4 regions of the Paenibacillus sp. BR2-3 genome follow, and region 3 is predicted to be linked to each of the others. Evidence: predicted binding sites of a transcription regulator. Region 3 holds the regulator's gene; each other region holds the start of a gene.

Evidence for each region. Region 3 encodes Rex, which represses fermentation and respiration genes when NADH is low (regulators of the CRP and FNR family bind a similar motif). Its sites were predicted from a motif close to TTGTGAAATATTTCACAA; they were not measured.
Region 1: a site for Rex is predicted at 3,219-3,236, ahead of nirB (nitrite reductase large subunit NirB). Genes of this name have one in related genera too.
Region 2: a site for Rex is predicted at 4,783-4,800, ahead of PaeBR_RS22595 (formate/nitrite transporter family protein). Genes of this name have one in related genera too.
Region 4: a site for Rex is predicted at 2,902-2,919, ahead of PaeBR_RS23780 (cytochrome ubiquinol oxidase subunit I). Genes of this name have one in related genera too.

The regions. Positions count from the first base shown of each region.
Region 1 is NZ_CP126311.1:2,081,828-2,089,649, forward strand. Features, by position in the region: gene PaeBR_RS09830 (hypothetical protein) at 1-171, shown strand, start outside; gene PaeBR_RS09835 (winged helix-turn-helix transcriptional regulator) at 296-613, shown strand; gene PaeBR_RS09840 (hypothetical protein) at 830-1,420, shown strand; gene ric (iron-sulfur cluster repair di-iron protein) at 1,546-2,253, shown strand; gene PaeBR_RS09850 (hypothetical protein) at 2,415-3,122, shown strand; gene nirB (nitrite reductase large subunit NirB) at 3,341-5,767, shown strand; gene nirD (nitrite reductase small subunit NirD) at 5,799-6,119, shown strand; gene PaeBR_RS09865 (formate/nitrite transporter family protein) at 6,184-6,978, shown strand; gene PaeBR_RS09870 (hypothetical protein) at 7,100-7,354, opposite strand; gene PaeBR_RS09875 (Crp/Fnr family transcriptional regulator) at 7,703-7,822, opposite strand, start outside.
Region 2 is NZ_CP126311.1:4,697,120-4,704,941, forward strand. Features, by position in the region: gene PaeBR_RS22580 (GNAT family N-acetyltransferase) at 1-101, opposite strand, end outside; gene PaeBR_RS22585 (MFS transporter) at 169-1,392, opposite strand; gene PaeBR_RS22590 (molybdopterin-dependent oxidoreductase) at 1,484-3,547, opposite strand; gene PaeBR_RS22595 (formate/nitrite transporter family protein) at 3,838-4,665, opposite strand; gene PaeBR_RS22600 (FAD-dependent oxidoreductase) at 4,874-6,238, opposite strand; gene PaeBR_RS22605 (formate--tetrahydrofolate ligase) at 6,560-7,822, opposite strand, start outside.
Region 3 is NZ_CP126311.1:2,304,150-2,311,971, forward strand. Features, by position in the region: gene dinG (ATP-dependent DNA helicase DinG) at 1-2,828, shown strand, start outside; gene PaeBR_RS11020 (redox-sensing transcriptional repressor Rex) at 2,908-3,564, shown strand; gene PaeBR_RS11025 (amidohydrolase) at 3,551-4,852, shown strand; gene PaeBR_RS11030 (DUF5590 domain-containing protein) at 4,876-5,394, shown strand; gene PaeBR_RS11035 (hypothetical protein) at 5,721-6,254, shown strand; gene PaeBR_RS11040 (AAA family ATPase) at 6,247-7,749, shown strand.
Region 4 is NZ_CP126311.1:4,958,281-4,966,102, forward strand. Features, by position in the region: gene cydD (thiol reductant ABC exporter subunit CydD) at 1-382, opposite strand, end outside; gene cydB (cytochrome d ubiquinol oxidase subunit II) at 382-1,398, opposite strand; gene PaeBR_RS23780 (cytochrome ubiquinol oxidase subunit I) at 1,385-2,788, opposite strand; gene PaeBR_RS23785 (cold-shock protein) at 3,010-3,240, opposite strand; gene PaeBR_RS23790 (cold-shock protein) at 3,334-3,534, opposite strand; gene PaeBR_RS23795 (S1C family serine protease) at 3,824-5,062, opposite strand; gene PaeBR_RS23800 (hypothetical protein) at 5,326-5,532, shown strand; gene PaeBR_RS23805 (MBL fold metallo-hydrolase) at 5,501-6,307, opposite strand; gene yycI (two-component system regulatory protein YycI) at 6,323-7,063, opposite strand; gene PaeBR_RS23815 (YycH family regulatory protein) at 7,084-7,822, opposite strand, start outside.

The DNA.
Region 1 (7,822 bases), 220 kb from region 3:
AATGAATCGCTCCGCAGGGCGCTTGCCCTGACGGTATCCGAGGAGGAAGCGGGATTCATTTCGGATGAGACCGTTCTGGGAGTGCTCTCACTTTTCGGCAATGATGACCTGGCTTTTGTAGTAACCGGGGCCATTGCGCAAAGAGAGCCGTCAGAGGGCATGGGGGATTGACACCAGGGATATAATAGTTATGGCAGATGAACTTTTTTTGGTAAACGATGTTCATCAGGGTTAAAATGTGGTAAAATTATATATACTAACTAATAGTAAGTTTCGCAAGTGAGAGGTGAGAACAATGGAAGAACATCAACTAACGATGTGTCCCAGATTCGAAACTGCCTTCTCTTTCTTAGGCAAACGATGGAATGGACTTATTATTCAGACATTGATGAGCGGACCGAAGCGGTTTAAGGATATTTCCGGTCTAATTCCTTCAATGAGCGATAAGATGCTGTCCGAGCGAATGAAGGACCTGGAAGGTGAAGGAATTCTGGTACGCCATGTGTACCCGGAGACTCCGGTACGTATTGAATATGAATTGACAGACAAAGGCCGTGCGCTGCAGCCTGTCATGCAGCAAATTCAGTCCTGGGCTGAGAGCTGGGTAAAGTAACCCCGTATCGAATGACCTGTTGATAGCCCTTTTTTCCCTGTGCAAGGGACAAAGGGCTTTTTCAAATTTTAAATAAATAGTTGCACGCAGTCATTGTTTATGTAATATAATAAAAAAACATTGATCAGATCACAATGGAAGCGCTTACGTATAGAATTTTGCTCAATTGCTCGTTGTAGAGTATAGGCTTAGCAAAACTATTAGGAGGCGAGGGAGATGAAGACCCCCCTGTTTTCCCGGGAAATCACGTACGGAAAAAAGGATGTTGCTGAGCTGGAGTCTGCTTCGATTAAGGTGCAGCTTATATATGATAAAGCTTTGTTCATGCTTCACAGCCATTTGCCTGATTCCTTATGGGATGCGTGGATCGGAGTGCCTTACAGTATCATTTCATCCCTTTATAAAGGGAACAGCGACAGCGGAACCCTTTTTCAAAAATGGATTCAAGGCCCTTCCGGCTGGAAATGCATCGGCTGTGAGCGGCATTGTCTGGAATCAACCGGGCTCACGCCGCAGAATAATCGGTCAGGTTCCGGTGGAACACGAGGCTTCCTTTCTCACAATGGAATCAGACAAAGCATGGTGCTTCAGGCAGTGATATGGTCAATGTACGAAAATACGGTACTTCTTCATCCTTTTCTGGGGGATGAGTCATTTTTTGATGGAGACGACCTGGATACAATTTCTGCCTATTTCGTGCCAACTTACCTGAGCGATGTCCGGTTATTGGAGCTCTCCAAGCCATGTAAAGAGTACAAAGATCATAACCTAACCATTTATCAGGAATGGATATCTGCACCTGACTAGTGCTTCAGCTTTGTTCAATAAAGAGATTTATTTTCAGTGATTATAATCACAAGTTAGGGTTCTATTTGGGGGTAAGGTGAAAAGGTAGAAGAAAACCTGAACCAACACCCCAAGGAGGAACCATGATGGCGACCAAACAACCTTTTTTTAATAGTGAAGCAATGGTAAGAGATATTGTACTGCAATTCCCTAAATCCGCTGATTATTTCAAAGCGAACAAAATTGATTTCTGCTGCGGCGGTGCCAAACCGCTGGGCGAAGCCGTTCAGGAGCGCGGTCTGAATAAAGAGGCTGTAATTAGTGATTTGTATAAGCTGCTGGAGGAATACCCGGTTCTTGAGGAAGACACGGTCTGGAACCATGCGCCGTCCGCGGAACTGATCGACCATATTGTAAATAAACATCACCGTTATCTCCGCGAAGAGCTGCCTCTGATCGGGCAAAATGTGACCAAAGTATTCCGGGTACATGGCGAGGACTCCCCTCATTTGGCAGAATTGTATACCCTGTTTAACACCCTCAAAGGAGAATTGCTTGAACATACGGCCAAGGAAGAAGTAAGTGAATTTCCCAAGATTCTTAGCTATGTTGAAAACCCAAGTGAATCCTCTTTGACAGAGCTTCGTGAAGCTCTTCATGAGCTTGAAGGAGAGCATGATGCGGCTGGCGATATTCTGAAGGAAATTCGCCGGGTTACTAATGATTTCACGCCTCCGGGACATGCCTGCACAACCTACCGTCTGACCTACGCCCGGCTTGAAGAGCTGGAAGGGATGACCTTTGAGCATGTGCATCTGGAGAATAACATCTTGTTCCCGAGATATCAGCAATAGACGGTGTTTAGTAAAAGTCCCTTCGGGGACTTTTTCCCTAAGGGACTTTTTTAATTACAATTTCATAAAAGCTGCATCTCTTCCGGCCTGATATATATTGAGAACGAGGCTTGTTTGCGTTATCCTGAAATGGACAAATGCAAAAGAAGGCGGTGCCGGGGATGCCCACAAAACTTCTGTGGCGTGTATTGCTAGGGTTGATCATAATTATGACAGCAGGCGGATGCTCCTCCATCTTCGGTGCCGATAACGGGGAAGATCATGAAGCATCCGGATTAAATGGTCCTGTGCTCTCGCTGCTCGTTGACGGCAGTGAGCGAACCGATAGCAGGGACAAGCAGCTAAGCGGTACTTACCGGAAGGGGATGACGGTTAAGGAATTGCTCAAAGCCAGTGGCGTTGTCGTGTTTGCCGAAGACGGCAAAAGTATTCTATCGGTAAGCGATGTGTCACTCGATCCCGGCATCGACTGGGAGCTCCGAGTGAACGGTAAAACGATTACCGGCACGGACTGGGACAACTCCTTGGATAAGGATTCACATCTAGTGATTACACCGAAGCTGAGATCCGGCGAAGCGTCACTTCAGTCCGTGATTTTGGTTGTGAACGGTGGAAGCGAACGGGCGGAATTGTCCCACTCCTATATCATTCCTTTTGCGGAGGATCTGACTGTAAGAAGTGTGCTAAAGAGCTGCGGAATGGTCCGGTTGTCCGAGGACAACAAGGCGGTGCTGTCCGTCAAGGACTATATCCCCCTTACCAGCGAATTGTGGATGCTGAAGGTAAATGAAAAGCAGCTGCTGGACAGCGGAATGGATATGAAGCTTCGGCCGCAGGATGAAGTGGAGCTTTCGCTCGTTTTACGTTAATAAAAGGATATATATACCAGATCACCGGAGGTTCTAGACGAAGGGGATCTGGCTATTTTTGTGCCTTGTTAATCTCTGAAACACGCCCAAATATTTATGTGAAATTCTTCACATTTGATGTGATTCTAATCACAATCTCTATTTAAATTTTAAACGTATAATTCCAATATAAAGAAGTGAGAGAGCAGAATTCAGACGCTTTAAGGAGGCACCTAACAATGATAACGAAGAGAGAAAAGTTAGTATTAGTCGGCAATGGTATGGCAGGCGTAGGTACGCTCGAGCAGATTTTGAAGCTGGGCGGTGCTTATGATATTACCGTTTTCGGAAGTGAGCCGCATCCCAACTACAACCGGATTATGTTGTCTTATGTCCTTGAGGGCAGCAAAACAGTGGATGATATTATACTGAATAGCCTTGATTGGTATAAGGAAAACAACATTACTTTGCACACAGGCACTACAGTAACACAAATAGATGAAGCAAAACAGCAGATCCTTACAGATAACGGTTTGGCTGTTTCTTACGATAAGGTGATTATTGCGACAGGCTCCAATTCTTTTATTCTGCCTGTCCCGGGCAGCGATAAGGAAGGCGTAGTAGGCTTCCGAGATATCGCCGATTGCGACGCCATGCTGGAAGCGGCCAAGCAATACAAGAAGGCTGCGGTCATTGGCGGCGGCTTGCTGGGTCTTGAAGCGGCAAAAGGTCTCGTCAATCTGGGTATGGATGTTACCGTTGTGCATTTAATGGAAGATTTGATGGAGCGCCAGCTTGACCGCAATGCCTCCTCCATGCTGCAGGCCGAACTGGAGCGTCAAGGCGTGAAATTCGCTATGGGCAAGCAAACGGTAGAATTGACAGGTTCTGAGCGGGTAAGCGGGCTGCGCTTTAGTGACGGAAGTGAGCTTGAGGCAGAGTTCGTGGTTATGGCTGTCGGAATTAAGCCGAATGTAGCCTTGGCTAAAGATAGCGGAATAACAGTAAATCGCGGAATCGTTGTTAACGATTATCTGCAAACCTCAATGAACAACGTGTACTCCGTTGGGGAGTGTTCCGAGCACCGGGGAGTGTGCTACGGGCTCGTTGCTCCGCTTTTTGAACAGGGAATGGTACTGGCTAAGCATCTGTGCGGCGTTGCAACGAAGCCATATGAAGGTTCAGTAGTCTCTACCAAGCTGAAAATTTCCGGTGTGGATGTATTCTCGGCCGGTGAATTTTTGGAAACCTCTGAACATACAGTAATCTCGGCCAAGGATGAGTGGAAGAAAACCTATAAGAAGATTTTGCTTAAAAATAACATTATTGTCGGTGCGGTCTTGTTCGGAGATGTTACGGAATCAGCCAATCTGCAGAAGCTTGTAAAGCAAGGCTCGGAAATGACGGATGAAATTTATGCAGAGGTCATGGGCACCAGCTGCTGCGGCGGCGGTGAAGCCAAGAAAGGGATGTCTGTTGAAGCCATGGCGGATGAGGAAATCGTCTGCGGCTGCAATGGCGTAACCAAGAAAGCGATTGTAGATGCCGTTACCGAGAATGGCTTTACAACGGTTGACGAGATTAAAGCTTGTACCGGGGCTACCCGTTCTTGCGGCGGATGTAAGCCGGTTGTAGAACAAATCCTGCAATTTGTACTGGGTGACAGCTTCCAGCAAAGCGCCAAGCAGGGCATTTGCAGCTGTACAACATTAAGCCGCGATGAGATTGTGGCTGAGATTACAGCGAAGGGTTTGAGAACTACCAAAGAGGTTATGAACGTGCTTGGCTGGAAACAAGAGGAAGGCTGCTCTAAATGCCGTCCGGCGGTGAACTATTATCTCGGCATGATTTATCCGGACACCCATGAGGATGAGAAGGAATCCCGTTTTGTAAACGAACGAATGAGCGCCAATATTCAAAAAGACGGCACATTCACAGTCGTTCCAAGGATGTATGGCGGGGTTACTACACCTGAAGATTTGATGAAAATCGCTGAGGTTTCCTTGAAATATGATGTTAAGGTTGTAAAAGTAACCGGAGGTCAACGTCTGGATCTGATCGGCGTGAAGAAAGAGGATGTGCCGAAAGTATGGGAAGAGCTGGACATGCCATCAGGTTATGCTTATGCCAAATCTCTTCGTACCGTTAAGACTTGTGTAGGCTCGCAGTTCTGCCGCTTCGGTACCCAGGATTCCATGGGTATGGGCGCTCTGATGGAACGCAAATACGAGCGGCTTGACTTCCCTGCCAAGTTCAAAATGGCTGTCAACGGCTGCCCGCGCAATTGTGCGGAATCCTGCACGAAGGATATCGGAATTGTCGGCAACGACGGAGGCTGGGAAGTGTTCATCGGCGGCAACGGCGGAATTAAGCCGCGTATCGCAGACTCTTTCTGCAAGGTGAAAACGGATGATGAGCTGATCGAAGTCTGCTCCGCAGTGATGCAATACTATCGTGAGACCGGCAACTATCTGGAAAGAACCTCGGAGTGGGTCGAACGTATGGGGCTTGAAAGCATTCAAAAAGCCATTTTGGATAATGAAGAGAACCGCAAAGAGCTGGCCGCCCGGATTGATTTTGCCCTGGCCCAGGTTACTGATCCTTGGAAAAAGATGCTGAACGATGACAGCACCCGCACTGCCCTGTTCGAGGATGCGCGGATTTAACTACCATGCTAACCCAAAAGGAGAGAGAACCATGCAATTAACAAAACAAGATTATGTTGTAGGTGCGATCCAGGATTTCCTGTTGCAGATCGGCCGTGTAGTTATTGCCGGAAATGTGGAGCTGGCGATATTCCGTACCTCAGACGATGCCATTTATGCTGTAGAAAACCGCAATCCTCATCCAAAGGGCGGTCCGCTTGCTGAAGGCATCGTATCCGGGCATTACCTTTACGATCCGCTTTATGATTGGAAAATCGACCTTCGCACCGGCGAGGTACAGGCGCCAGATCATGGAAAAGTGGCAACTTACCCGGTCACATTTGATGGACAAACGGTGAAAGTCAGCTTGTAATAGCAGATAGCTTGCCGCTAATATAAATAAGCAATTAATATAGAGAAACGACGGGGTGGAGTAAATGTTTACTCAGAGTGTAGAGAACATCGTAGAAGTAGCGGTAAGCAAACGCGACAAAATGAACGAAAGCATGCCAAGGTACTTTCTTGCAGCACTGCTGGCAGGGGCTTACGTAGGAATCGGAATTATTCTTATCTTTACACTGGGTGCACCGCTGGCCGCAGCCAAATCTCCTTTTCAGCCGCTTGTTATGGGGACATCCTTCGGGATCGCTCTGACACTTGTAGTGTTCGCCGGCTCGGAACTGTTTACCGGGAATAATATGTTTTTTACCGTAAGTACACTTGCGGGCAGAACCAGTGTATGGGATACACTTAAAAACTGGATTCTTGTGTTTATTGGAAATGTTGCTGGAGCTGTTATTCTGGCTCTACTAATCCGTGGAGCCGGATTGTTCAGTGCTGCTCCTCCTGAGCACTTGATCTTTGCCGCAGCAGCCAAAAAAATGAGTCTCCCGTTCTGGGAGCTGTTCTTCCGCGGCATCCTCTGTAACTGGCTGGTCTGCCTGGCCCTGTGGATGTCCGGACGGGCCAAAAGTGAAACGGCCAAGCTTGTTCTGATCTGGTGGTGTTTGTTCGCCTTTATCGCCAGCGGCTATGAGCACAGTGTGGCTAACATGACGCTGCTGAGCGTAGCTTTAATCCTTCCGAATCATCCAGAAACCATTACCTTGGCGGGCTGGATTCATAACATGATCCCGGTCACTTTAGGTAATATAATCGGCGGCGCAGTTTTTGTCGGTATGGCCTACTGGCTGATCTCCCCAGTACGTGGTATTCACAAGAACCGCATCTAGCTGCATACAAAAAAGCTTGGACAATGGATCCAAGCTTTTTTGTATTAATATTACTTCTCGTGGTTGAGGGACGCGATTGTAGTAAACATTCTTAAATAGACATCCTTAATATTAGGTTCGTTTACTTTAGTTCTTCTTCTATAAAAGGAATATATGATTTCTTGGATTCCATGAAGAAAAAGGGTACACCAGCAGTTTTATATGTATTGGCATATTTCTTATTGGCCGCTTCTGATAAATGATCCTTCATAATAATAATGGCATCAAATTCTGCTGAAAGCTTATTGCCCCCATCTAGCTTATCCAAGGTTATTGATGTGAATTTCACATGATCCTCTCTGATGACCGGAGCCTCACCGATAACACCAATTATCAAGCTTTTACCGGTGTATAGGGGTGTGTGTCAACCGTATCGGGAACGGAATTACAACCAGTTAAAATCACTATAACCAATAGTAAATAGGAAATTAATTTGTTCATAGTTACTCTTCCTCCAAGGGAAATTGAACGGGCCGGATGCCTATCCTTATAGGTCAAATGGTTGCCGCACTTCTATTTTACTAAATATAGGTGTCGGTGTGATGATTACGAGGTAATATTTTCCTGAATCCCTTAAAAAAAGACGCCCTCCAGGGCGCCTTTGACCACTCTATTTTTAATTGGAATAATAACTGGGCCATATATGTTTCGATTGAGGAGAATAGAGGGTAATGTGAAAAGGGAATTAAATGCGGCAGATTTCGTTCGGACACAATTCGCAATGGCAGATATCCTGCAGCATGCCCAGATCCTTGATGACAATCATACCGTTCTCATACTCAACAGCGTCCTTCTTGCGAAGATC
Region 2 (7,822 bases), 2.4 Mb from region 3:
ATGTCCTCGGTCCAGATCATATGATCCAGAGTAATCAGGTCACGGGCATCTTTCATCTCCGAAGGACGTATGACCAGACGATCTCCCTTGATTTGCCCCATAGCTTGATTCCCCCTTGTCTTCTCTATTGATCATCCTTAAATAATACCACTAATTCGTTATGATGACTTATGCCGCTGCGGATCTGTCAGTCAAGCTGCTACGGCGATTGCTGTAGGCATGAATCACAAAAAAACCGACAGACAGCAAGGACATGCCGCAAGCAAGCCAAGCCGTAGGCGCGAGTCCTCCGCTGTCATACAGACTGCCCATGAAATAAGGACCGATTACCCTGCCAACCGCACCAATCCCGCCGGTTAACCCCAGGTAGAAGGGAGCGCTGCGGTCTGCATGATCTGAAATAAAAGCCGGCATAGCCGGTGAAATCAACATTTCTCCGAGTGTAGTCAGCACCATGGCGAGCAGCAGCCCCGGATAATTCGGCAGCAGCAGAATCACAGCGTAGCCGCTCAGGTAAAAGACGGCGCTGGCTGTCATTTGTGCTGTTGTCGTTCCCGCAAACCAGCGCTTGATCAGGGTGATTAGCGGTTGGGCGACGAAAATAAGAATACCGTTCAGCGTCCAGAGAAAGCCGTACGATTTCTTGGCCCATCCCTCCGAAATAATAAATGGCGATACTCCAGTGTTCCAGATCGAATTTCCGATCAGCAGGAACATGGCCCCGAGGGCCATATACAGATAAATACGCGTATTGCCCATCAGCTTCCAGTTCGACGAAGGGTGGGACTGCACTTTTTTGTACGCGTTACCCTCAGCAGGAGAGGTTCCGCCAACCTTTTTAAGATAAAGAAAGAAAAATCCCGCAAACACTGCTGAGGTCGCACCGTTCATAACAAAGCTCAGCATATAGGAAATGTCGGCCAGAAAACCGCTTAACGCCGTACCCAGCGCCACGCCAATATTATTGGCTACATAGATGATATTGAACAATTCACCGCGCTGCTTCGCGAAGCGGAAACCGATAAACGCCTGAATGGCCGGCATCGACAGCGAACTGAACAAACCCACAAGTCCCATCATTACCATAAACAGCATCCAGTTGTGACTTGCGACAGGCAAGGCGAACAAAGCCAGCGCATTCATGGCCAGCCCCCCGACTATAAGCCGGTTAACACCAACCTTATGATACAGCGACCCGCCCAGCAACTGTCCGGCAATTCCGCCGAGCGACTGAATAAGAATGACCAGCCCCGCGTCCTTCATACTGCGTCCCAGTTCATCAAAAACATACATCGTAACGAGCGGCCACATCAGCGCACTGCCGGTAGCGTTAATTAGACTTGCAATAAGAAATACCTTAACTTCTTTGGGATACTGCTCCAAAAATTTCATGATTCGTGTACATCCCCTATAATATATATATCGACAATTCCATCCAGTATCATCCAAAACAGGGTGCAGGGCAAGCATTCGCATTAATGCTTTATCGCTTTACCTCAACTGTGGAGGAGAAAAAAGTCGCCCCATTGCCCATATCGCTCAGGCGGTCAGGAGTAAGCACATTGCTTCGCTGCGGCCGGTCTTTGCCTTCCCACCACAGCCCTTGGCTGATAACGGTGCCGGGCAGCATTTTATCTGTTACCCTGGCTCTAATCTTCACTATTCCGCGTCCGTTAAATACGGTTACCTCGTCTCCATCCGATATTCCGCGGGCGGCTGCATCCTCGGGGTGAATCTGCAGCATGGGCCCCTTCTCCAATTCTTGATGCTTCTGCACATTGGAGAAGGTGGAGTTCAGAAAGTTATGGTTCGGCGGCGATATGAACATCAGCGGATAAGCATCGGCAGGCTCCGGCCGCCGCACTCCGTCGTAGCCTTCCTTCAGCGGGCTGTATTCCGGTAATGGAGGCAAGCCCGCGAGTTCCAACGACTTGGAATACAGCTCGATTTTGCCGGACGGTGTAGGCAGATTATCGAGAAAAGTCTCCTTCGGCGTCATATCAAGCTTCACATGCCGTTCCTCCTGAAGCCGCTCCAGCGTCACCCCGTTCAAATACGGATTGCGCGGATAGTCGAGAGCCTCCCGGATCATCTCTTCCTCCGTCTGGCTAAAGGCCTCTTCATCAAAGCCCATCGCCTGTCCAAGCAGGGAGAACACCTCTACGTTGCTCTTGCACTGACCCGGTGCACGCAGTATAGGCTCCTGAAGCTGAATGTAGTGGTGCCAGTAGGAGCTGTACAGATCCGTATTTTCAAAAGTAGAAGTCGCCGGCAGCACGATGTCGGCATAACGGGCTGTATCGGTCATAAACAAATCATGTACAACCGTAAACAAATCTTCGCGCTCAAAGCCCGCGCGTACCCGTTCGGCATCCGGGGCGACAACGAGCGGATTGCTGCAATAGACGAACAGACTCTTCACCGGCTGCTCCGTCATTTCCAGCGCTTCGCCGATCCGGTTCATATTAATGTGACGCGCCCGCGGATTCGCCCGCAGCTCCGGCCGTTCCAAGGCCCGTGAGTTCATGGAGGCATAGCCGCTGTTCGATTTGGACGCACCGCCTCCCGTCTTCAGCCATTGTCCGGTCAAGGCAGGCAGACAGGCAATACTGCGCACATTCATGCCGCCATTATCATGATGCTGAAGTCCGTTGCCGATATGAATATACGAGGTTCCGGCCTCGCCGTAGAGCTTAGCCAGCTTCTCTATATCATCGGCGGATATACCTGTAATAGCCGACACCCTCTCAGGTGTATAGGATGCTGCCTGTTGGCGCAATGCATCGCTGCCTATTGTATACTGCTCCAGAAAAGCATCATCGGTCCGTCCGTCCCGGAAGAGGATATGCATCATCCCCAGCGCCAGCGCCGCATCCGTTCCGGGATAGAGAGGAAGAAACCAGTCGGCCCACTCCGCTGTCCGGTTACGGTGAACATCAATGACTACCACCTTGGCTCCGCGTTTGCGTGCTTGTTCTGCCAGTATGACCTGATGCATATTTGTACTGACGATATTCCCGCCCCAGACGATGATCACATCGGCTTTCACCGTATCTTCCGGACTCGCCCCGCCGTTAAAACCCATGGTAGCCTTCCAGCCTGCGGTACCCGCAGAATTACAAATGGTTCGATCAAGGAGACTTGAACCTAATGCATGAAAAAATCGCCGGTCCATTCCCTCCACACTCAATACGCCCATGTTTCCGTAGAAACTGTAAGGCAAGATACTCTCCGGCCCAAATTCTGCGGAAAGCTCCTTAAACTTACCGGTGATTTCCCGGATCGCTTCCTCCCAGCTAATCACTTCAAATTTGCCTTCCCCTTTGGGACCGACCCGTCTTAGCGGATTCATCAGCCGCTCCGGGTGATGTACCCGCTGCGCCATATACCTGACTTTATTACAAATCGCTCCCCGGGTAATGGGATGCTGCGGATTTCCTTCTATTTTCACAATTTTACCGTTCTCTTTATGCACTAAAAGTCCGCAGGTATCCGGGCAATCCAGCGGGCATACCGCCGGAAATATACCATCTCCATTATGATTCATGACCGCAGTCCTCCCTCTCCATTTTGCTATTTTATATTGTATAGTTGGTGAAGTTTTGCGTAAAGGAATACCTGAAAAATAAAGTGTTTCGATGCCGGTGTGCCCGGGTAAATTAATAATATGAAACACTCCCTAATGCGTTCGCCGTGAATCCGATTTCGTTCCCCCGAGTCGGTATTTCACGGCGAATTATTTATGTGCAGACACAAAAAACACCCCCCGGAGCTTCCCATCAACCCGGCGGGCTGACAGTTAGCGCTTCAAGGAGTGCTGTATATTTTACATAAGTATTAGGCGTGTTTCTTAACTCCGGCAGTAACTCTATTGTCCACCGATTGGATAGCCGAAGGCTCTTTGCGCAGGTAAGCGGCCCAATAAGCTGCGCCTACGAAGAGTGCACCACCTACGAGATTGCCAAGCCATACCGGAATGAAATTCATCAGATACTGGGACCAAGTGAAGTGGCCTTCAAAAATGGCCGCGGGAATCAGGAACATATTCGCTACAACGTGCTGGAAGCCGATGGCTACGAAAGCCATAGTCGGGAACCAGATCCCCAGGATTTTGCCGCTGAAATTATCTGCTCCATAAGAGAGCCATACAGCCAGCGCAACGAGCCAGTTACAGCCGATACCGGAAATGAAAGCCTGAAGGAAAGAGTCATCCAGCTTGTGTTCTGCTATGGATACCAATTTGTCCAGATAGACGCCATCTGCTGTCAGGCCCACGATATGTCCGAAGAAATAAGCGACAAAGAGTGCTCCTGCCAAGTTGCTAATTGTAATAAGAATAAGATTCTTTATGGTTTCCCAAAGTGTAATCTTTCTGGCGATGAAAGCCAGCGGTACGGCCATCATATTGCCTGTCAACAGCTCGCCGCCTGCGAGCAATACCAGAATTAGTCCGAGCGGGAAGATCGAAGCGCCGATAAAGCCTGCAAAGGAACCCCACTCCGCCGGTGCACTGGCAATGACACGAATATCGAGCAAAAATCCGAGAGAGATGAATGCCCCACCAAGAAAACCAAGAATAAGTACAGCGCTGAGCGGATTATGTGCTTTTTTAACTCCGTTTTCAACCGTGACTTCAGCAATTTGCTGCGGTTTATTATAAGCCATGATTCCTATCTCCTTCTATTTCTATTTCTATTTCTATTTACTTCAAATTTGTTCCTTTATGCATTGTAACGCGAGTTAAAACACATTGACGTGACAATTATCACTACTAGAAAACGTAAGTGAAAACTTTCACTAACATGTCAAAATTACAGCACAAAAAAACGAAGCCATATCCAATGGCTCCGTTTTGCTGGGTTTTATTCTATTTTTATACGGTTACGGCTTCTTTCTGCGTTCCCAGCTTCGGCAGCGCTTGAAGTCCTGCTGTATTCAGGAAATTCCAAGGCTTATTGTAATGCGGCTGGAAGAAGAAATCGATAAAGGCGAGCTGGTCTATCGTCATTTTATTCTGTATGCATACCGACACGGTGTTGATCGATTGCGTAAGATCCATCTTGGACATGATCTGAGCGCCGAGAATACGGCGGGTTGCGCGGTCAAACACCACTTTTAAAAGAACCTGCTCGAAAGTCGGCATAAACTCGGGACGGTAATTGTCAGTGATGAGGGCGGTTTCCACATCCATTCCCTCGGCCTTGGCGGCTTCTTCGGTAAGTCCGGTGCCGGCTATGTTATCCTCGTATATTTTGATGCCTGATGTGCCCTGTGTGCCCATATATGGAATTGTGTTGGATACCAAATTACGGGCTACTAGTGTACCCATCCGTACAGCGTTCGTTGCCAATGGGATATAGGCGTGTTTCCCTGTAGGGTTGTAGTGAATGGCACAGCTGTCACCTGCAGCAAAAACATCCGGCATACTGGTGTGCATATAATCATCTACAATTATCGCACCGTTAGGCAGCATATCGACTTGGCCTTTTAACAGTTCTGTGTTCGGACGGAAGCCGATGCATAGGATCACCAGATCAGTCTCATGCTCCCCTTTACTGGTTATCACCTTCGTAACTTTACCGCCTTCTCCGGCAAAAGAGCTGACCTTTTCACCCAGTGCGAGTTTGATTCCATGATCCTCCAGCGATTGCTGGATAGGCGAGGTGAATTCCTCGTCCAGGTATTTGCTCAATATGCGCTCTTCACCATCGATCAGGGTCACCTGCTTGCCGTTCATTTGAAAAGCTTCCACCAGCTCAACGCCGATGTATCCGGCACCCACGACAGTAATTCTCTTCACCTGCTGCGCTTTTTCAATAATGGTGTTGGAGTGGCTATAGTTCTTGGAAAGCAGAATCCCCTCCAGCTCCATGCCTTCCAGCTTTGGAACAATCGGCCATGAGCCGGTAGTCATGATCAGCTTGTCATAGGAATCGTCAAATTCCTGGCCATTGTCCAGATTTCGAGCCCGTAAGGTTTTGCGTTTCGTGTCGACAGCAATGACTTCGTGGCGCATTTTTGTCTCTACTCCAAGCTCAGCCAGCTTCTCCGGCGATGAATAGAACAATCCCTGCGGGTCCTGGATCACTCCGCCCACATACAGGGCAATTCCGCATGATAAAAAGGAAATATTATCATTTCGCTCATACACCGTTATCTCTGCATCCGGGTAAAGCTGGGCGGTATTAACAATTGCGGCGGTTCCGGCATGGGTACATCCTATGACTGCTACTTTCATGATTTCTTCCTCCTCCAGTTTGAAAAGCCTTTATATACTTTGACATGTCCTAATGTGATTTATTTCACTTTGTAACCTGATTATATTGTGATTATTATCACATTGCAAGCCTTTTTCCCTCTATTACCAAATTGTTCACAATTTTGAGTATTTTTCGCCTGCCCTGCCGGACATGATTGCTTTAGCTTTTCCACGCGGAAGTGACATTATGTCTCTTTGCAGCAGGAAGCCGCAGGAAGCTCCGTTTGACCATGCAAAACGGGGCCTCACCGTTCTAACGAACGGCAAAGCCCCAAGCTTATTAAGAGATAAGTTTACACGTTACACGAGCCCCTGAAGCTGGCCCTCTTCGTCAATCCATAGCTGCTCTGCGGCGGGTCTTGCCGGAAGTCCGGGCATCGTCACAATGCTCCCGGTGATCACGACAGCAAATCCGGCGCCCAGCGACAAGGTAATATCACGGACTCCCATCGTAAAGCCCTCCGGCGCTCCAAGCAGGCGCGGCTGGTCGGAGAAGGAATACGGTGTTTTGGCCATACAGACCTGGAGATGATGCAAGCCGAGCCGATCAATAACCGCCAAACTGCGTTTGGCCGCAGGGGAGAAGGTAATATTCGCACCATGATAGATTTCGCGCACAATTTTACTGATTTTTGCTGGGATATCCAGGTTATCTTCGTATAAGGGAGCAAATTCGCTGTTATCGCCGCGGTCCAGCATTTTTTTCAGTTCCTTAGCCAGGTTAATTCCTCCGGCCCCGCCTTCCGCCCAGACCTTGGATAGTGCAGCAGGCACATTCAACCGGCGGCAGGCCTCCAGCACATCATTAATCTCGGACTGGCTGTCGCCTTCAAAGTGATTAATGGCAACAAGAACAGGTACGCCGAATTTCCCCAGGTTCTCAATATGGCGCTCCATGTTCGACAAGCCCGCAAGAAGTGCCGCCCTATTCCCGTTGTAGAGCTCTTCCTTAGGCACACCACCGTTATATTTCAGTGACTTCACGGTTACAACAAGTACGGCCGCAGAAGGCGTAAGTCCAGCCTGGCGGCATTTAATATCCATAAACTTCTCTGCACCCAGGTCTGCCCCAAAACCAGCCTCCGTAACTACAACCTCACCCAGCTTGAGCGCATAACGGGTACCCATTACGCTGCTGCAGCCATGCGCGATATTTGCAAAAGGACCCCCGTGTACGATGACCGGCGTTCCCTCCAGCGTTTGCACCAGGTTCGGCTTAACCGCGTCTTTAAGCAGCGCCGTCATCGCCTCGACCGCTTTCAGCTCCTTGGCGGTTACAGGCTGACCCTGATGGTCATAACCAATAAGCATACGCCCCAGGCGCTTTTTCAGGTCGTCCAGATTATTGCACAAACACAGCACAGCCATGATTTCGGAGGCCGTAGTGATCTGGAATCCACTCTCCCGGACGGTACCGTTGCCATCGCCAAGCCCCGTCACAATGCTGCGTAAGCCGCGGTCATTCATATCCATAACCCTTTTCCAGACGATACGCTGCGGATTCAGGTCCAGCTCATTGCCTTGGAAGATATGATTGTCAATCATCGCGGACAATAGATTATG
Region 3 (7,822 bases):
GAACCCAATCTGTGGGTGAAATCATCCAGGTTGGACTTGCCATTATAGAAGAAGACCAGTCCATCTCGCGGGTTTATGGTTCCTACGTCAAGCCCGGAAAGCCGATTCCTCCTTTTATTACCGGATTAACCGGAATAACTGACAGTGATGTGCAGGATGCCCCGGAGCTGGAAGAAATGATGATGGAGCTCGTGCCGCTGCTGGATGATGTTGTGCTTGTTGCGCATAACGCATCCTTTGATTTTCAGTTTCTGCAAAATGCCTTGGACCGGTGCGGATACTTGCCGTTTCAGGGCCGTATTTTGGATACCATTGATTTCCTTAAAATCTGCTTTCCATCGCTGACGACCTATCAGCTGGGGGCAGTCAGTTCTTATTTTGGAATTAAGCATGAACGTCCGCATCAGGCCGACAGCGACGCATTGGCTACTGCCCTGATCCTGCTCAAATGCCTTGAGGAGCTTTATAGTCTTCCGCTCCTTACGGTGCAGCGTCTCAGTGAGCTGTTTACGGAGAATGACGGTGATCTGGGCTGGTATTTTGACGGTTTGCTGCGTGAACGGGAGATGGAGACCTTTCAGCCTGAAGGAGAGCTCTCCTTTTACCGTCAGCTTGCACTTAAGGTGGGGGACTGGAATGAGCTTACCCCACCCCGGGCTGACAGTGAGGAGAACCCTCTGGACCCTATATCCTTTGCCGATTATATGGCTGAGGTGACCCGGCGGCTTCAGGATTCCCTGCCTCATTACGAGAGCCGGGAAGCTCAGGAAATCATGTTTGGTGAAGTGATGACAGCACTGGAAGAAGATAAGCACCTGCTGATTGAGGCTGGAACGGGAACGGGTAAATCACTCGGCTATTTGCTGCCGGCGATCTACCAGAGCGTCCGTACGGAACAGAAGGTGATGGTCAGCACTCATACCATCAATCTGCAAGACCAGCTGCGTGAAAGGGATATTCCTTTGCTGACCCAGGTGGTCCCTTTTCCGTTCAAAGCTGCGATTTTCAAGGGCAGAGGGCATTATTTGTGTCTCCGCAAGTTTGAGCATAAAATAAACCGGAGGGACTTCGTCAGTCCTAGAGAAGATTTAATTACAGCAGCGCAAATGATTGTATGGTTAACCCAAACGGAATCAGGAGATGATGAGGAGCTCAACATGGGTAACCGTGGAGGCGATTTCTGGGAAACTGTAGCAAGTGATACGGATTCCTGTCTGGGCCGCGCTTGTCCCTGGTTTCGCAAATGCTATTATCATCGGGCCAAGCATGAGGCAGGGATCGCTGATGTGGTCATCACGAACCACTCCAAGCTGTTCGCAGATGTAAAAGCGGGGCATCAATTGCTGCCTTCCTACGACCATCTGGTTATTGATGAGGCTCATCATCTGGAGGACGTAGCGGGTAAGCATTTAGGCATGCATATGAAGCACTTTACTGTTGTTCACACGCTTTCCCGGCTGTTCAAGGACAGCCGCAACGGCCAACTGCCGGCACTGCGTCAGCAGCTGCAATCGGCTGGCAGCGAGCAGGCCTCCGAATGGAGCGTTATCATCGATAGAATTCATAACGACTTAATTACCGTGAAGGAAACATGGGACATCTTAAGTGAGAAGCTGTTCAGTCTTCTTCCGGAACGAAGCGATTCGGCCGCAGGAGAAGCCGGACAATTAGTGCTGCGCCTCTTGCCCGGAAAGAAGCCGAAGAATTGGGATGAGCTTGCTTCACTGGAGAGCGGAATGATATCAACGCTCAGCGATGTCCTGCGCACCGGCGAGAGAATGCTGAATGAAATGAGGGATCAGGAGGGGCAATCCTCTTCCGATAGTCTTGTCACGGATATCAGCGGATTATTCAAGGATTTGGCGGCCATCCGGGATCAAGTGCGGTTTTTTATGGGCTTGAACGATGAGGGTGTTGTATATTGGCTGGAGGCTAACGGGAATTACCGCAGCAAGTCACTGCAGCTATATGCGGTTCCAGTGAATGTCAGCTCTCAATTGAAGGAGCTGTTCTTCGACAAGAAGAAAAGCATTGTGCTGACTTCGGCGACTTTGTCGGTAGATAAATCGTTTCAGTTTATGATTGATAATCTGGGTCTGAATGAAGCTGCGGAAGAGGGCCGCCTCATGACCGTTCAGCTGCCCTCACCCTTTCATTACCGGGAACAAGCGCTGCTCGTGATCCCCCGCGACTTCCCGAGTGTAAAAGGAAGCGTGGGCGATGCCAACTTTGTGGATACTCTGGTGCAGTCACTTGCCGAAGCGGCTGTAACGACTAAAGGACGTATGATGGTGCTTTTTACATCCTACCGCATGCTGCGTCAGGTGTATGATCCTTTGAAGGAAGTGCTGGCATCGCAAGAAATTACGGTGCTCGGGCAAGGCATAGAAGGCGGGAGCCGCAGCAAGCTGATACGTCGCTTTCAGGATAACGCCGCTTCTGTCCTGTTGGGAACAAGCAGCTTCTGGGAGGGGGTAGACATCCCCGGCGAAGCGCTCACATGTCTGGCTATTGTGAGGCTTCCCTTCCAGCCGCCCAACCATCCTCTGGCGGAAGCGAAATCGGAGCTGCTGCAGGCACAGAAGAAGAACCCTTTTATGAAGCTGTCTGTTCCCCAGGCGGTGATCCGGTTCAAGCAGGGCTTTGGACGTCTGGTCAGAACTGCCCAGGACCGGGGGATTGTAATTGTTTATGATACCAGAGTTATAGAATCTTATTATGGAAAGTACTTCCTTTATTCATTGCCCGGCCCTAAAATGGAGCATATGCTGACCGATCAGATGGTCCCGCGTATTGCCGAATGGCTGGAGGAGGGGGGCGTCTCCTAAACGCCCGTTTATAACTTTTAATCTATAGGGACTCATAATTTTCCGCTGATACTGCATTCAACCTTTAGGAGGAGAAAATATGAAATCGGATAAAATATCGGAGGCTGTCGTTCGCAGACTCCCTGTGTACCTGCGCTTTCTGAACGATCTCCACAAGCGTGAAATTGCGACCGTTTCTTCTCAGGAGCTGGGCCAAAAACTGGACCTTAACCCGGCGCAAATTCGCAAGGATTTGGCTTATTTCGGCGATTTCGGAAGAAAAGGCATCGGTTATGATGTCACCTATCTTATTGAGAAAATCCGTCATATCCTGAAGCTGGATCAGCAAATAAACGTAGCACTGGTAGGTGCCGGTAACCTTGGGCATGCCTTATCCAATTATAATGCGTATTTGAAGGATACCATGAAAATTACGGCTATCTTTGATTCCTATATGCCGAAGGTGGGGCAGAAAATCAACTCTCTGACCGTACAGCCGATGGATGAGCTGGGCAGGACGATCCGGGAGCAGGGTATCCGAATCGGAATTATCACTGTTCCGGCTTTTGAAGCACAGAACGTAGCGGATATTCTTGTGGATTCAGGAATCGAGGCCATCCTGAACTTTGCCCCGGTCATTCTGAAGACTCCTCCTTACGTTCGTATCCATGCTGCTGATTTTACGACCGATTTGCAAAGTCTGGCTTATTATTTACAGGATGGAAGGGAGGAAGAAAGTGAACATGAAGAGCAATAAATGGATCATCAAGAACGGGAAATTTATTGTTCCCGGTGCTGACAAGCCTGTCCTGAGCGGTTATATGACTGTGGAAAACGATCGGATCACTTACATAGGTGAAGTGGAACCCCCTTTGGAGAATGGTGTTGAAATTATAGATGGAAGCCGGCTTCTGTTCATGCCGGGTCTTGTTAATACGCATGGCCATGCTGCGATGTCGCTCCTTCGCGGCTATGGAGATGATCTGGCCCTTCAGGTATGGCTTCAGGAAAAAATGTGGCCAATGGAGGAGAAGTTCACGGGCGAGGATGTGTACTGGGGAACTTCATTGTCAGTATTGGAAATGCTGAAGGGGGGTACAACTACCTTCCTGGATATGTATGATCATATGGACCGGGTTGCTGAGGTTGCAGATCTCTCGGGTATCCGTTCTGTTCTGATGCGCGGAGTGATCGGATTTTGCTCTGAAGAAATGCAGAATCATAAACTTGCCGAAGCCATTGATTTTGCCCGCAGCTGGCATGGCAAGGCTGACGGAAGAATTACAACGATGATCTCGCCGCACGCACCGTATACGTGTCCGCCGGATTATTTTGTGAAATTCGTGCAGGCTGCGCATGACTTGGACCTTCCGATGCATACGCATATGTCTGAGACCCGGCGGGAAGTCGAACAGAATGCAGCCGATTATGGCCTGCGTCCTGTCGCGCATTTGGAAAAGCTGGGCATGTTCACGCGCCCGTCGCTGGTGGCTCATGGTGTCCATCTGAATGATGAGGAAATTGAGATTCTTGCCCGTTATCAGGTCGGTGTATCCCATAATCCGGGCAGTAACCTGAAGCTGGCCAGCGGAGTTGCACGTGTTACGGATTTACTCCGGGCCGGTGTGCCTGTGTCTCTTGGTACCGACGGAGCAGCTAGCAACAACAATCTCGACATGTTTGAAGAAATGCGTCTTGCGGCGCTGATTCATAAAGGGGTTACCGGAGATCCTACTGCGGTTCCGGCACCGGAAGCCATGCGGATGGCCACGGAGGTTGGCGCCAAATCCATCTTTTTGGATAAAGTGGGAAGGCTGGCCCCGGGAATGAAAGCAGATTTCATTGCCATTGATATCGACCAGCCTCACCTCCTTCCGCATACCGACCTGCTCTCTCACGCGGTATACTCGGCCAGTGCGAAGGATGTAGAGCATGTATGGATTAACGGCAAGCAGGTTGTGAAGCACGGAAAGTGCCAGACACTGGATGAGGAAATGATCCGCCGTAAAGCCCAAGAGTCTTTTGAGGGCCTTCTAAAACGGTAGTGCCGTAGAAAGGAAGCTGTAATTTGAAGAAAAGGAGAAAATGGATCCTGCTGGGATCGGCCCTGATGCTGCTCCTTCTGTTCGGACTAAGCCAGTTCTACGTCTCCATTATGAAGGACGAATGGAACGAGAAAAGGGCTGCCGAAGACATCGCCGGAACGCGGGCCGGGCTGACCCAGGTTAAGAAGGCGCAGAAATCCATCTGGGACGAAAATTCAATATATTGGGTTCTTACAGGTAAAAATGAGGCTGGAATCGAAATGATGGTTTGGGTTCAATTTACTAAAGACGGAAAAATCGCTGAGGGTGATAATGCCGTCTACGGCGTAGAGCTGAGCAGAGGTACTTCGGAACAAAAAATCCGCTCACTTATAGAAGCCCAGCTTCCGGACATAACGATTAAGCGGCTAATGCCTGGAGTATATAACGGAGAATATGCCTGGCAGCTTTTCTATGAGCAGGGAGACCGTTATTACTATAAGTTTTTCCGTTTTGCCGACGGAACCCCCATCGGGGAAGGTTACAGTCTGCCGAATCGCTAAACTGATTTAATCACTGTGATATAAACTTTGATATATGATAAGTATGCAATTCCTATGTAATGATACGCGAAATTCATAGAAAAAGAGACCGCAACGCTAACCGTTGCGGTCTCTTTTGTCGATATAGGAAGAAAGCAGGGCCTAACAGGCAAAAATTAGTAGTAAAAATTTTAAATATATTCACACTTTGTTTTCAAATCGTATATACACCTGTGATATACTACTACTTGTATCAAGTACATGACTCGTAGAAAAAAACATATATCACTTATTGTGATAAATGCGAAAGATGTATAGTTTTCCCATCCTGAGAGGAGGACGTTTACTTGAAATTGCGTCTGGTACCCCTATTACTTACGTCATTGCTATCGGCTGCCCTTTTGTTTGGAGGGTGGTTCATGTATCGCCAATTTGCAATTCAGGAGCCGCTCCAAAAGATCGTCAACAGCTATGAAGGAGTTAACGATTCACACATATCTATTAACCGCGATGAAGTATCTTTGAAACTTGATTTACAGCCGGGAACGAAATTACGTGAACTGGTTCAATATATTTCAACCGAGGGCCAATCGGTAATCGGAGGCCGTACGCTTAATCTGGATGTTGAGCAGCACTCCAATCAAGAGCTTGATGAAATCTGGGATAAAGCAATGTTCTCTGTAGCCGAAGCGATGGAAAGCCGCAAGTATACATTAATACCCGCCACACTGGACGAGTTGAAGGAACAGTATAAAGGGATAACAGCCACAACGGAAATTGATGATAATAACGTATATGTAAGTCTGACGAACGGCAAAGAAAGCAAATTTATTATTTTGCCGCGACAGCCTGAAACAATGGGGGTTTGGAATAATGCCTAAATGGACTAAAGAAGTATTGGCCGGATTTCTTCCAGTGCTGCTGATTTTTATGGCTTTTCTCGGTTTCAATATTGTGCCCGTTATCATCGGGGTTGCCATGCTTGGTTCATTATTGCTCATTGCTCATATGCGCGGCGGATTAACGGTAAATGCAGGTGCAGATAAGAAACGCAAGAAGAGCGGCCCTTCCAAGCTCACCTTTGAACAAATCGGTGGTCAGGATAATGCCAAGCAGGAGCTGCGTGAAGCGCTGGATTTCCTGATCCGGCACGAAGAAATCAGTAAATTCGGAATTCGTCCCTTGAAAGGTATTCTGCTTACAGGCCCTCCGGGAACGGGCAAGACGCTTATGGCCAAGGCCGCTGCACATTATACGAACTCTGTTTTCGTCGCAGCCTCGGGTAGTGAGTTTGTAGAGATGTATGTCGGTGTCGGTGCCGGACGGATCCGTGATTTGTTCCGCGATGCCCGCACCCGGGCTGTGAAGGAGAACAAGGAAAGTGCGATTATTTTTATTGATGAAATTGACGTGATCGGCGGTAAGCGTGAAGGCGGACAGCAGCGCGAGTACGATCAGACGCTTAATCAGCTTCTAACGGAGATGGACGGTATTTATAACTCGGATACCCCGCGTATTCTTCTCGTAGCAGCTACAAACCGTAAAGAAATGCTCGATTCGGCTCTGCTGCGTCCGGGACGGTTCGATCGGCACATACAAGTGGATATGCCTGATAAGAAAGGCCGTAAATCGATCCTGGATCTGCATGCCAAGAATAAACCGCTGCATGAAGAGGTCAGTCTCGATAAAATTGCCGAGGAAGCCTACGGCTTCTCGGGTGCCCAGCTGGAAAGCGTCATGAATGAGGCCGCTATCTACATGATGAGAGAAAATCTGATGGAAGTGGAACAGCGCCACTTGTCGATGGCCATCGACAAAGTGATGATGGGCGAAAAAACGGACCGGGAGACGAATCACGAAGAGAAGAAACGTGTTGCCATTCATGAGCTTGGACATGCCATTATGGCTGAGCTTCTCCGTCCGGGGAGTGTCAGTCAGGTTACGCTGACCCCGCGCGGACAGGCCCTCGGGTATGTTCGCCACAATCCGCAGCAGGAACAGTATCTATACACAAAGGATTATCTGGAAGATCAGATTATGATCGCGCTGGGCGGAGCCGCTGCTGAAGAAATATTTTACGGCGGAAGAAGTACAGGTTCACGAGGAGATTTCGATCAGGCACTTAATATTGTAGAGACGATGATGAAGTCAGGACTAACCTCACTGGGTATTGCCAAGCTGGAGATGGTAACGACAGAAGAGCTTATGAAGGAGAATAGTAAAATTCTCGATGAGCTTATGGCTCAGACCCATGAGAAGCTAATACAACAGCGGAGCGTATTTAATTACTCCCTGGACATACTTATGAAGGAAGAAATGCTCTCAGGGGAGCAATTTCGTTGTCAATTTCGTGACAGTGTACTTTTACCGGCATAATTCTTTATGCCGGTTATTTTTTTTTACTTTTCAGGCATGCTAAGATATCATTATATGTCGGGCTTATTTATTT
Region 4 (7,822 bases), 2.3 Mb from region 3:
CCAGGTACGTGCGGAATTTCGTAACACCTTCCAATACAAGCGTAACCAGATTCCCGGTTCCTCGGTCGACAGCCATGCGGGGTCCCAGCTGGAACAGCTTGTCCATCATTTCCTTTCGCATACTGCTGCCTGTCGCTTCCGCAAAGCGGTAAGAGACACGGCTCATCAGCATTGCACACGCATGGCGTACAAGAAACGCAAGAAGGAACAACAGCGCAGTGCCCCATTGTTCCTTCAGCGGTTCTCCCGCAAACAGCGCAGAGATGACTTCTGCCAGCCCTTTCGCCAGCAGAAGAATGGACAGGCTTTGCACCAGGGTAAGGAAGCCCACGATCAGGAAGACCGGCTTTACTCCTTTATACCCAAGCAAATTTTTATCCATTAATATTCAAGATGCTCCTTCTCGTGAACACGTTTGTGAAAGATAAAGTAACTCCAGATCTGATATCCCAGTACGAACGGCAGCAGCGACAGCGCGACAATCGTCATTACTTTCAGTGAATAGGGCCCTGAGGCCGCATTCGTGATGGTCAGATTAAAGGCTTGATCAATCGAGCTGATCATCACCCGAGGGAACAGCCCGATGAAGATCGAGGCTACCGACAGGGCCATCACGGCTCCGGTCATTCCAAAGGCGAGACTATCCTTCTTCTTCGTCATGAAATAGCCTGCAAGGACGTAAGCAATAATACCCAATAGTACTACAATCAGAAGCAGCGTACCACGTACTTCAAATACATCTGTCATGAAATAAGTCATGATCACAAAAGCAAACAATAATGTGGCCAGCGGAAGCAGCAATTTCTGAGCCAGCTTGCGCGCCCGTACCTGCAGGTCGCCAATCGTACGAAGGGTGGTGAACATAAGTCCGTGAACCAGGCATAGCAGGACTACCGTTACACCCGCTACTACTGTGTACACATTGACAATATCCGTAAATCCTGCGTACATCTCCATATCCGCATCAATCGGCAAACCTTTGATGAAGCTTGCGAAGACAACAGCCAGCAAGAACGGCGGCAGGAAGCTGCCGAAGAAGATGCAGGCATCCCAGGTTCTTTTCCAGGCCAGCGAATCTCGTTTGCCTCTGAATTCAAAGGCTACACCGCGGGCAATCAGAGCCAGCAAGGCGAATACAAAAGGAATATAAAATCCGCTGAACAGCGTTGCATACCAGTTAGGGAAGGCGGCGAACATCGCGCCTGCACCCGTCAGCAGCCATACCTCATTAGCATCCCAGAAGGGTCCGATCGAGTTGATCAGAACCCGGCGCTCCGTATCATTCTTGGCCAGGAACTGTGTTTCCATCCCTACGCCAAAGTCGAAGCCCTCCAGAAAGAAAAATCCTATAAAAAGCACCGCAATCAGCACAAACCACAATTCATTAAGAGATAGCATGGAATCCCTCCTTGTTATATGGATCATGCGATTCGCCGTGATCGTTGTCCATGTTATAAGGGCCTTTGCGGATGACTTTGATGAACAAGCCAACCAGCACTGCTCCAAGTATTGCGTAAATAGCGGTAAAAGCAATTACCGAGAAGAGCACCTGACCGCTCGTTACATTAGGCGATACACTGTCCTTCGTCTGCATCAGACCGAAGACGGTCCAAGGCTGGCGCCCGAATTCTGTCATCACCCAACCCGCCGTATTGGCAATAGGAGGAAGCAGCAAGCCCCAGAACATCAACCGCATAAACCAGGTGTTCGGACGGTCCATTTGTTTGCGCCACATGAGATACACTGCATACATAGTAAGCAGAATCATCGCCGTACCTGCCAAAATCATAATCCGGAAACTCCAGAATGTCGTTCTTACCGGCGGGATATAATCCCCGGGACCGTATTTCTGCTCATACTCCGCCTGCAGCTCATTCATCCCTTTAACTTCACCGGAAAATTTACTATAGGAGAGGAAGCTGAGCAAATAAGGAACTTTGAATTCCCCGGTACTCATTTTATTCTCCGAATCAATATTCGCCCACACTGTCCAAGGCGCAGGGTCGCCGCTCTTCCCCCACAGACCTTCGGAAGCCGCCATCTTCATCGGCTGGGTTATGACCAAGTACTGTGCCTGCGTATGTCCGCTGGCAGCTACACCAATAGAGGAAATAACGCCTACAATGGCCGCAATTTGAAACGATTTCTTAAAAAAAGAAATATCCTGCTTCTTGAGCAGCTTATATGCACTGATGCCCGTTACAAGAAACGCGCCTGTTGCATAGGCAGCGAGTACAGTATGCGGAAATTCCACCAGCAGTTGTCCGTTAGTAATCAGAGCCAAGAAATCATTCATTTCTGCCCGGCCATTATTCATCGCAAAGCCTACAGGATGCTGCATAAAGGAATTGGCCGCCAGAATCCAGAATGCGGATAACATGGTGCCGAGCGCCACCATCCAGATGGACAGCAGATGAATTTTTTTGGACACCTTGTCCCAGCCAAAAATCCACAAGCCGATAAACGTTGATTCCAGGAAAAAAGCCAGCAGCGCTTCAATCGCAAGCGGAGCCCCGAATACATCACCGACAAAGCGTGAGTAGTCGGACCAGTTCATGCCGAACTGAAATTCCTGCAAGATCCCTGTCACTACGCCTACTGCAAAGTTAATGAGGAACAGCTTGCCCCAGAACTGTGCCATTCTCTTGTACTCTTCATTGCCTTTTCTTACATACATAGTCTCCATAATTGCAATCAAGAGCGCCAGGCCGATCGATACCGGCACAAAGAAATAATGAAAAATCGTCGTTGACGCAAATTGAATACGCGACAGCATCACTGTATCCATATTTCTCCCCTTCCTTCTCCCTAATTCGTAATCCTATTTTGTCAAAAATTTAAAAATAAAAGTGTGACATTTATCACATACAACATCTGATTTCGGGGTGAAAAATAATAATTTTGTGACAAAAGTCACAATTCGACAGAAAAATCGCAAAAAAATAAGACGGTTTAACCGTCTCATAGTTGAATGTGAATCTATATAAACTTTGCCCACAAAGGCGTTGGTTAGGTAATGGAAATACCCTTCTTCAGCGACTTGAGATCGCCATTCGAATTAAGCAATATTGGAAGCATCTTCATGCTTCGTTCCATTGGGGAGTCACAGAGACGGCAAGAAGGCGCATGCTCAAATGCGAAATTATCCCTCATCCATCCATTACATCCATCACTGGTACAGGCCCATATTGCGGTATTTTCTTCCGGTATTTCCTCCAAAGGCTTCTTCCGGTAGTTCATTGCCGTTCCTCCCTTCCTTTATGTCACAAGTTGATTAACAAAATAAAAAAAGACCGTCCCAACTTTCACAAGCGGGGACGGTGCCTTCTATTATTACAGTTTTACAACGTTCTCGGCTTGTGGTCCACGGTTGCCTTGAACAACGTTGAATTCAACGCGTTGGCCTTCGTCCAAAGTTTTGAAGCCGTCGCCAGTAATTGCGCTGAAGTGAACGAATACGTCGCTTCCGCCTTCAACCTCGATGAATCCGAAACCTTTTTCTGCGTTGAACCATTTAACTGTACCTGTTTGCATGTGTGTTACCTCCACAAATTTAAATTAATATGTTCTTTTTATCTTCAAACAAAGAAAAAATTCACACATTGAAAAGGGTTTTATTTATTCAATAACAGCCCTTTTCAATAGGGAAATTTACATCATCAGCTGTATGAGTATTTTCATATTACCACACCTCTGATTCAAAGGCAAGCTGTCCTATCCGAATTTCTCCGTTTCTCCCCATAAAAGGCTGACTTCCCAATGTAAGGGTTATCAGCCTCCCTAAACATGACTTCTACATTAGTATATACTGCTTTAATCATTTTTATTCCTGCGGTTTCTCCTGAAGGGTTACAGAAACTTGTTTCATGACTCCATTCCGGTAAAAGGTGATCTTCAGCTTGGACCCGATCTCCGTATGATCATACAAATACTTGCGCAGGGATAGCGTTGAGGTAATCTCCTGGCTGTCAAACTTCGTTATCACATCATTGAACTTGAGACCTGCATCTTTAGCCGGTCCAAGGGCATCCAGAACAACGGCTCCTTCTTTAACGCTGTCCGGCAGGTTCAAATTCTTACGCTGTTCCTCATCAAGCGGTACATAAGGATTATTGAGATCAACGGAGTATACGCCCAGATAAGAGCGGGCAATCTTGCCTTTTTCCGTGAGTTCATCGGCTGTTTCAAGGACATGGTTGGCCGGAATGGCAAACCCCAGTCCTTCTACGCCCGTATCGGATATTTTCATTGTGTTAATTCCGATGACCTGGCCGTTCAGATCAACCAAAGCCCCGCCGCTGTTGCCTTCATTAATAGCAGCATCGGTCTGAATGACCTCCTGCTCCCAGTCATATACACCATCCTGGTTAAGCGATACCGGAATCGTCCGTTCTGTATAGCTTACAATCCCGGAGGTGAGTGTATCCCCTAACCCAAGCGGATTGCCAATCGCAATAACGGTCTCTCCGAGACGCAGCTTGGAAGAGTCACCGATTTGCGCCACCGTAGTAATGCCTTTAGCATCAATGGAAAGTACTGCAATATCGGTTACTTTATCTGCGCCGACCAGTTCCGCCTTGCGGGTCTCGCCATCCACTGTGACTACTTCCAGCTTACCGGCTCCTTCAATCACATGATTATTGGTAATAATGAAGGCTTTGGCATCTGTCTTTTTATATATAACACCGGATCCGAGTGCGGACTCATCCAGAATATTCTGCTCCTCTTTATCCTCTTTATGGTTGATAATACTTACTACTGCCGGACGTACCATAGCAGCAGCCTGAATAATGCGGTCGTAGGGATCACCGCTGCTCGGAGTAATATTCTGAATCAAGGCAGGTTCCGCTGCCTGTTCTTGTATCCACTGTCCTGTAACCAGGCTGAAAAGAAGAACTGCGACTACTGCACTAATCAAGGAGCTAATCGCGGAAACTTGTAGAGTGGACAGACTTTGGCGCGATTTCCTCGGCCAGCCGTGGGTTGAAGATGCCTTCGATGCCTTACGCATTCTGCGTCGAGATACTTTGGTTGAATAAAAATCATCATCAAACAGTCCCACCGGAAATCCTCTCCTCTCTATTTCTACCCTCTTATAGACTCCCAAGAGCACTAAAAGGTTTCACTATAGGCATTCTCAAATTCTTTTAATATGGAATATTTCACTTCTCATAAGACTACAATAGTAGAAAACATATGTTTCAAGACGATACTTCTCTATATGATTGTATCACAGGCCGCAGCCGGGACGTTATTTTTCTAAAGTAAAATTTATGCATAATTATGGGGATCATAGGGTCAGAGCTAATAAAAGGAGGACGCATTATGGATTCTTTTTCAACAAGTCTTGATCTGGTGCAGTTTATCGGCAAGCTGGGTGATTTGAAAGACGAGCATTATCATATGACACTTACCATCAGTGCAATGGTTGAACTGCTAATCGACAAAGGTCTGATCTCCCGCCAAGAGCTGGAACGCAAGACTGCCGAGCTTGACGGACTTATGACTGGCTCACCATATCCCATGGCGTAGGACGGTCATAGTAGGTGTCACATAGTTTGAACTCACTGTCTTTGAAGAAGCAGCCCATGTCCTCCATAGCACTGCGGACTGACAATTTAGCCAAATCCATCATATTATGATCCCTGCTTAGATGGGCTAGGTAGGTCCGTTTCGTACGTCCGGTAAGAATCTCACTTAGCGCTGCGCCGGCAGCATCGTTGGACAGATGGCCCATGTCTCCCAAGATACGACGCTTGGTGTTCCATGGATAACGTCCCATCCGTAGCAGCTCAATGTCGTGGTTGGCCTCCAGTACCAGTACATCGGCATCCGAAATCGCCAGCTTTACCTTTTCACTGACATATCCCAGATCCGTAGCCACGCACAACTTCTCCTTGCCGTCATAAAAATTATACCCCACAGGCTCAGCCGCATCATGGGAAATCGCGAACGACTCTACACGCATACTGCCAAAGTCTCTATGTTGACCGGTCTCCAGGACCATGCGGTTATGTTCTTCTATTTTACCAACCCCCTTTTCAATCGCCCCCCAAGTATTGGTGTTGGCATAGATCGGAAGGTCGTATTTGCGCGCCATCGCTCCAAGTCCTTTAATATGGTCGGAGTGCTCGTGGGTTACCAAAATACCGTCTATATCCCCGCCTGATAACTCGCGCATACTGAGCAACTCATCAATCCTTTTCGCGCTAAGTCCCGCATCTATCATAAGTGTGGTCTCTCCGTTGCGTACCACCGTAACGTTTCCGGTAGATCCGCTGGACAGTACTGTAAATGAAATCCCCATAATTCCTTGCTCCTTTTACTCCGTTGTCTTCGGACTGATGATATCCGCACTGATGCCATGCACATAATATGATTTTCCATTCTCCAGCATGAAGCGCCACATCGGAGCGGCCACCTGGCTCTCGGAGTTAAACAATTCACCATAATAACCAAGCTGAATATCGGTGACCACCGTATCCGGCGCAAAATACTTCTCAATCAGACTGCTCAGCGCCTGGGAAGCCGGAAGGACTTTCTGAACCTCTTGGCTGCTGCTGGTCCCAATCTCAATCTGCGGCCGGCGGTAAGCTACAATCTTCTGGTTGCTGTTGATTAGCTCCAGACTCACTCTGAACAGTGGCCACTGCTTCTGAACCAGCGGATGGAGCACAAACTTGCCAACCTCGCTCTCCTGCGAATCAAGCCTATAGCCCGCGATATCGGGAATCTGGCTTTGCAGCTCGCTGCTTAGCTCGGAGAAAGAGGAATAGATCAGCTTGCTGTCTATCGGCTGCACCAGCGGCACAGGCTGTTGATCCAGCTCTTCACCCGAGTATCGGTAGGTGATATCAGGCAGCTGCGGTGTGGCAGCCGGGATCGGACCGAGCACGCGAATACCCTTCTGCTCCATAATCTGCTGGGTCTCTTCGGAGAGGGAGGTGAAATCAAGGTTGGCGCTGACCTGATCGCGCAGATCCACCCACAGCTGATAGCACAGCAGCAGATTCAGCAGTAAAAAAGCGTAGATCAGCACATTTTTGGCTCTTCCCCAATCCATACCCCATCCTCCTCAACTTGTTAATTCAGTGTAAGCACAGTCCCGTCACTGAGCGTAACCTTCCATACCGGATGCAGCTGCAGCTTGTCCCCCTTGACCACAGGGACATAGGCGGGTGCCAATTCCTTCACGGACGAGGCTTTGCCGATTTGAGCCAGTTGGTTTTTCAGCGTTTCCCCTCCAGACAGCTCTACCACTTTTTTTACGGCTTTAGTCTCATCAACGTACATCAGGGAACGTTCATATGAGGATACCGTGCCCTGCTGCAGATCCAGATTTATTACACCATACCGGAGCTGCGGTTTGTTCATGATCGGATAGGAGCCGTAAGGATAGGAGCCATAATATTGCTGGAAGGAAACGAGCCTTTCCTGATTTCCCTCTTCGGCCGATGCCATCTGTTCCCCGGTTCCATCCTCCGATGCTTCAAGACGGTAAGAACCGTTCCAGCCGCCATGCTGGTTCACGAAATCCACAGCTTCCAGAGCATCTTTGGCCGGCGTACTCTCCCCAGCGGGCAATGCGGCAGGATCGCTGTAGCTCATCCAATTCTGCTCCTGATCGACCTGCAGACTGCGTTTGCTGTCCGTATAGATTTCCGAGCCGTCTTTTTCACGAATATACCTTGTGCTTCCGGCATCGAAGAAGAGGCTGCTCTGCATCTGCCCGATGGTATACATGCCCGAAGGGATTTCCGCTTCCACTACTGATACATTGCTGTCAGGCACATAATAATCACCGTTGACCGTCGTATAGGAG